Linked DNA regions of Actinokineospora alba. The protein of the gene in region 2 interacts with the protein of the main gene of each other region in a pairwise test. Links are inferred from orthologs where the notes say so. Each region holds a gene or a part of one and is shown on either strand. Other genes may lie near its edges.

The links. The genes of interacting proteins can lie anywhere in the genome.
Region 1: the proteins of C8E96_RS01600 (region 2) and rsfS interact in binary tests that used the Escherichia coli proteins (3 or more experiments, as listed by UniProt). The link is inferred for Actinokineospora alba from one-to-one orthologs.

What each region holds. Positions count from the first base shown.
Region 1 is NZ_SNXU01000001.1:3,831,563-3,834,580, forward strand. Bases 67-3,013 are described here. They hold rsfS (ribosome silencing factor), read left to right. Parts: upstream 67-1,320; coding sequence 1,321-1,707; downstream 1,708-3,013. Other genes in these bases: C8E96_RS17545 (nitroreductase family protein), read right to left, coding at 67-425; nadD (nicotinate-nucleotide adenylyltransferase), read left to right, coding at 674-1,264; C8E96_RS17560 (histidine phosphatase family protein), read left to right, coding at 1,704-2,318; octT (diglucosylglycerate octanoyltransferase), read left to right, coding at 2,338-3,013. Outside these bases: more of C8E96_RS17545, read right to left, coding at 1-66; more of octT, read left to right, coding at 3,014-3,018. UniProt on the Escherichia coli protein: Functions as a ribosomal silencing factor. Interacts with ribosomal protein uL14 (rplN), blocking formation of intersubunit bridge B8.
Region 2 is NZ_SNXU01000001.1:340,806-343,875, forward strand. Bases 68-3,066 are described here. They hold C8E96_RS01600 (ATP-binding protein), read left to right. Parts: upstream 68-1,031; coding sequence 1,032-2,102; downstream 2,103-3,066. Other genes in these bases: C8E96_RS01595 (DUF4132 domain-containing protein), read left to right, coding at 68-1,035; C8E96_RS01605 (DUF5682 family protein), read left to right, coding at 2,099-3,066. Also shown: more of C8E96_RS01595, read left to right, coding at 1-67; more of C8E96_RS01605, read left to right, coding at 3,067-3,070.

The sequences.
Region 1 (3,018 bases), 3.5 Mb from region 2 along the record:
TCGAGGAAGTACCGCTGCTCGAAGACCACGATCAGGTAGGGCGCGTCGGTCAGGTGCGGCTTGTGCTCGTCGGTGCCCAGCGGACGCAGGGCCGAGAGCCACTCGTCGCCGAGCCTGCCGTCATAGGAGATCCGTTCCTCCTCCTCGGCCGCCTCGCGGATTCGCGCGCGAACCTCGGGGTCGGTGACGACCACGAACGTCCACGGCTGCTGGTGGGCACCCGAGGGCGCGGTCGCGGCGATGGCGATCGCGTCGATGATCACCTGCTCCGGGACGGAGTCGGACGAGAACGCGCGCACGGTCCGCCGCGTCTGCATCTTCTCCCGCATGGACGCGGCCGTGCGCAGCGCCTCATCCGCACTGATCCGCTCCGGCCGGTAAGGGACGGGGGTGTACGGGAAATCGTGAATCGGAGCCCAAGCCATGCCCCTGAGTCTGCCGGTCCGGAAGTGTCGGCGGTCATACCGGAAAGGTCATCCAAACCGCGTCATGGACCAGCCCAGGGCTCGTTTCACCAGTGCGCGGCCGCCGCAGGGGAGCGGGCCGTGCCCGGTGGTAACCCCCAGCCCACCGGTCCCCACAGTTGTGCGGCGGCGTCTCACGAACCCCCCTCGCGAGACGCCGCCCACACATCTCAGGACTTTCCCGATACCTGTCCGTACGCTGATCAGCTATGTCGCGGCGAATCGGGATCATGGGCGGGACGTTCGATCCCATCCACCACGGCCACCTGGTCGCGGCCAGCGAAGTCCAGTCCCGGTTCGATCTCGACGAAGTGATCTTCGTGCCGACCGGCCACCCGTGGCAGAAGAGCGACCGCGAGGTCAGCGCCGCCGAAGACCGCTATCTGATGACGGTCGTCGCCACCGCGTCCAATCCCCGGTTCTCAGTCAGCCGCGTGGACATAGACCGGGCAGGCGTGACCTACACCGTCGACACCCTGCGCGACCTTCGCGCGAAATTCCCCGACGACGAGCTGTTCTTCATCACCGGCGCCGACGCGATGCAGCAGATCCTGTCCTGGCGCGACGCGGACGAGCTGTTCCGCCTCGCGCACTTCGTGGGGGTCACGCGACCCGGCTACCACCTTGAGGGCACCCACCTGCCGTCCGGCTCGGTCAGCCTCATCGAGGTCCCGGCCATGGCCATCTCGTCGACCGATTGCCGCACACGCGTGGCCGACGGCGAGCCGGTCTGGTACCTCGTGCCCGACGGCGTAGTGCAGTACATCTCGAAACGCCACCTCTACGTCGCGGAGGCCTGAGCGCCTCCAGGTACCCTCGACGGGTTGTAGTACCCGTTATCACTTGAGGGAGAAACGTGACAGCCACGCACGCCGCACGCGAGTTGGCACTGGTCGCGGCCACCGCGGCCGCGGACAAGAAGGCCAGCGACGTGATCGTGCTGGACGTGTCCGACCAGCTCGTCATCACCGACTGCTTCGTGATCGCCTCCGCGGCGAACGAACGCCAGGTCGGCGCGATCGTCGAGAACATCGAGGAGAAGATGCGCGAGGCGGGCACCAAGCCCGTCCGCCGCGAGGGCGCCCGTGAGGGCCGCTGGGTGCTGCTCGACTTCGTCGACGTCGTCGTGCACGTCCAGCACACCGAGGAGCGGGTCTTCTACGGTCTCGAGGGCCTCTGGAAGGACTGCCCCCGGATCGAGTTCGACGCGGCTCCACCCGCCGACGAGGACGGGGACGCGTGAGTCTGCGGACTCTCGTGCTCTGGCGGCACGGAGAGACCGATTACAACGCCTCCGGCCGGATGCAAGGCCATCTCGACTCATATCTGACCGATGTGGGGTGGAACCAGGCCCGGTTCGCGGTCCCCGCGCTGGCCCGGTTCTCCCCGGACATCATCGTCGCCTCCGACCTGCGCCGCGCCACCGACACCGCCACGGTGTTCAGCGAGGCCATGGGCATCCCGCTGCGCATCGACAAGCGGCTGCGGGAGACCAACCTCGGCCTCTGGCAGGGCAAGACCAGCGTCGAGGTCGACGACGGCTGGCCGGGCGTGCGCAGGCGCTGGCAGACCGACGCGACGGTCACCCCGCCTGGTGGTGAGACCCGGGTCGAGGTGGCCGCCCGCGCCGCCGAGGTCGTCGCCGAACTCGACACCGGCGTCGAGGAGACGGCTGTCCTGTGCGCGCACGGCGGCCTGATCACGGCGCTGACCGGCAGGCTCCTCGACCTGCCCGTGGCCAACTGGTCTCAACTCGGGGGCATCAGCAACTGCCACTGGACGGTCCTCGCGCGCCGGGAGACCAGCGGCCTGTCCTGGCGCCTGATCGCGTACAACGCGGGCATCACCGGATAGCCCCGTGCCCACCGTGCTGATGTTCGGCGACTCGCTGAGCTTCCACGGCCCGGATGGCCCCCATCCGGCCGACGACGCGCGCCTCTGGCCCAACGTGGCCGCCTCGGCCATCGGTGGCCACACCGAACTCTTCGCAGGCTTCGGCTGGACCGCGCGAGACGCCTATTGGTCTCTTACCGGTGATCCCCGTGTGTGGGCGCAGCTGCCGAAGGCCGACGTGCTCGTCCTGGCCGTCGGCGGCATGGACACCCTGCCGTCGCCGCTGCCGACCTACCTGCGCCAGGGCATCCGCTACCTGCGGCCCGACGGCCTGCGCCGTGGCGTGCGCAAGGGGTACAGCGCCGCCCAGCCCATTCTCGCGCGGCTCACCAGGGGACGGCCGGTGGCGCTTCCCTCCGCGCTGACCGTCCGCTACCTGGACATGATCGTCGTGGCGATTCGGTCCCTGCGGCCAGACCTCCCAGTGATCGCCCTGCTTCCCGGGTACCACCGCGCCGCGTCCTATGGCTTCGTCCACACCGGCCGTGAGGCCGCGGTTCGCGCGATGCGGCAGTGGGCGGAGGAAGCCGGGGTGAGCCTGCTCGACTCGGCTGAACTCGTCGGCGCGCACGTGCTGGAGGGCCATGGAAACCCGGATGGCATGCATTGGGGCTGGTCCGGGCACGCCGACGTGGGCAAGGCCCTGGGCGCGCTCATCGCG
Region 2 (3,070 bases):
GTGCTCGTCGAACTCGGCACCGACACAGCGCTGAACCACCTCAAGGCCATCTCGGCGGGCAAGGGCATGGCGGGCCTGCGCCGCCGGGCGAAGGACAAGATCGCCGAGGCCGCGAGCCGACGTGGCCTGACCTCGGAGCAGCTGGCCGACCGGCTGGTGCCCGACCTCGGGCTGGACCGTGACGGCACGCTGACCTTGGACTACGGCCCACGGCGGTTCGTGGTCGGCTTCGACGAGTACCTCAAGCCGGTCGTGTCCGACGCCGAAGGGGTGCGTCGCCGGGACTTGCCGAAGCCGGGCGCGAAGGACGACCCAGACCTCGCCACCGAGGCACACCAGCGGTTCACCCGGATGAAGAAGGAAGCGCGGGCGGTCGCGAGCACCCAGGTCGCCCGGCTCGAACTGGCGATGGTGCGGCAGCGCCGCTGGTCGCGGGCGGAGTTCCGCGAGCTCATCGTCGAGCACCCACTGCTGTGGCACATCGGCCGCCGACTCGTGTGGGGCGCGTACGCCGACGGTGTGGTGATCGGGTCGTTCCGGCCGGCCGAGGACCGCACGTTCGCCGACGTCCACGACGACCCGTACGACCTGCCCGCCGCCGCACTGGTGGGCGTGGCGCACCAGCTCGATCTCGGGCCGGACGCGAGCGCGTGGGCCGAGGTGTTCGCCGACTACGAGATCCTGCAGCCCTTCACCCAACTCGGCAGGCCCACGTTCACCGCGGATCAGTCGACCCCCGCGCGGTTCGAGAACGCCGCGACCACCACCGGCGACCTGCTCGGACTGGTCCGCCGGGGTTGGGAACGCGCGGGCGCAGGCGACGGCGGCTACGAGACCTTCCTGACCAAATCGCTTCCAGGCGGGCGCGAGTTCACCGTGGACATCGAACCCGGCATCTACCTTGGCGATGTCCAGCCAACCGAGAAGCAGCACCTCATCGGCCTGCGGCTGACCGGTGTCGACTCGTTCGCCGACCTCGACCCGATCACCGCCTCCGAGCTGATCGCCGACCTCACGGAGCTGACGGCCCGATGACCACCGAGAACCTGCAGCGCCCGCCCGCGGAGGTTCGGTTCGCCGACGAGCTGACCCGGCTGCGCGAGGCCGACACCGGTGACCGCCCGCCCGGCTGGTGGCTGAGCATGGAGGCGGCGCGGCGGTTCATCGTCGGCGACGAGTCCCACGGGATCAGCCGCAAGTTCGTCGGCGACGTGTCCCTGATCGACCGCGCGCTGATCTCGCTGGCCACCAGCCGCGGCCTGATGCTGGTCGGGGAGCCGGGCACGGCCAAGTCGCTGCTCTCGGAGCTGATCGCGGCGGCGGTGAGCGGGGTGTCCACGCTGACCATCCAGGGCGGCGCGGCGACCACCGAGGACCAGATCAAGTACTCGTGGAACTACGCGATGCTCGTCTCCGAGGGCCCGTCGACGCGGTCGCTGGTCCCGGCGCCGCTGCTGCGCGGCATGGCCGAGGGCAGGCTCGTCCGGTTCGAGGAGATCACCCGCTGCCCGCTGGAGGTGCAGGACTGCCTGCTCTCGCCGCTGTCGGATCGGGTGCTCGCGGTCCCCGAACTGGAAGGGGCCGATGCGATGGTGTTCGCCCGTGAGGGCTTCAACATCATCGCCACCGCGAACACCCGCGACCGCGGCGTCAACGAGATGAGCGCGGCCCTCAAGCGGCGCTTCAACTTCGAGACAGTGTTCCCGATCGCCGACTTCGCGACCGAGCTCGCCTTGGTCGAGCAGGAGGCGAACGCGCTACTCCAGCGCTCCGGGGTGAAGATCGCCCAGGACCGCGACGTCTTGGAGGTGCTGGTCTCCGCGTTCCGCGACCTGCGCACCGACAAGTCCGACCGGCTCACGACGGTGATGAGCACCGCCGAAGCCGTGTCGGTCGCGCACGCCGTGGGCCTGCGCGGCTGGTACCTGCGCGGCGAGCGGGGCTCGGCCGCCGACATCGTCGACTGCCTCGCCGGGACCGCCGCGAAGGACAGCACCGACGACCTGGCCAAGCTCCGCCGCTACCTGGAGCAGCGGGCCGCCAAGAAGCCCGGCCCGCACTGGGCCGAGTTGCACGGCGCGCGGCACCGGCTGCCCGGATGACCGTCACGTTCCTCGGCGTCCGCCACCACAGCCCCGCCTGTGCGCGGCTCGTGGCGGAGACGATCGCGCGTGTGCGACCCGCGCACGTGCTCATCGAGGGACCGGCCGACTTCAACGACCGCATCGAAGAACTGCTGCTCGGGCACACCCTGCCGCTCGCGATCTTCAGCTACCAGCGCGGCGAAGCGGGGTCACGGATGTCGTGGACGCCGTTCTGCGACTACTCACCGGAATGGGTCGCCCTCACCGAGGGCCGGGCGGCGGGCGCACGCGTGCGGTTCATCGACCTGCCCGCGTGGCATGACGCGTTCGCCGACCGGGGCAACCGGTACGCCGACGCCGAACTCCGCTACGCCGAGGCAACGGACCGGCTGTGCCGGGAGTTCGCCGTCGACAACGTCGACACCCTGTGGGACCACATGGTCGAGGCCGCGCCCGCGGCGGGTCTGGCCGAGCGGCTGGCCGCGTACTTCGACCTGGTGCGCGGGGACTCGGTGGCGCCCGACGAGGTCGAGCGCGAGCGGTACATGGCGCAGTGGGTGCGCGCCGCGCGCGAAGACGGTGGCCCGGTAGTGGTGGTCACGGGCGGTTTCCACCGGCGGGCACTGATCACCTTGGCCGAGACCGGCGACACCTCGTGGCCGACCGTGCCCGAATCCCCTGGCGGAGTCGGGGGCAGCTATCTGGTGCCCTACAGCCACCAGCGGCTCGACGCCTTCGAGGGTTACCAGTCGGGGATGCCGTCGCCTGGCTACTACCAGCGGCTGTGGGAGGTCGGCGCCGAACGGGCGGCGACCGACCTGATCGAGTCGGTCGTGACCCGGCTGCGCGGACGCAGGCAACCGGTGTCCACCGCCGACCTGATCGCCGCGCGCACCCTGTCGGCCGGGCTGGCTCGGATGCGCGGGCATCGCCACCCCACGCGCACCGACGTGCTCGACGGGCTGGTCAGCGCGCTCGTCGCGGAC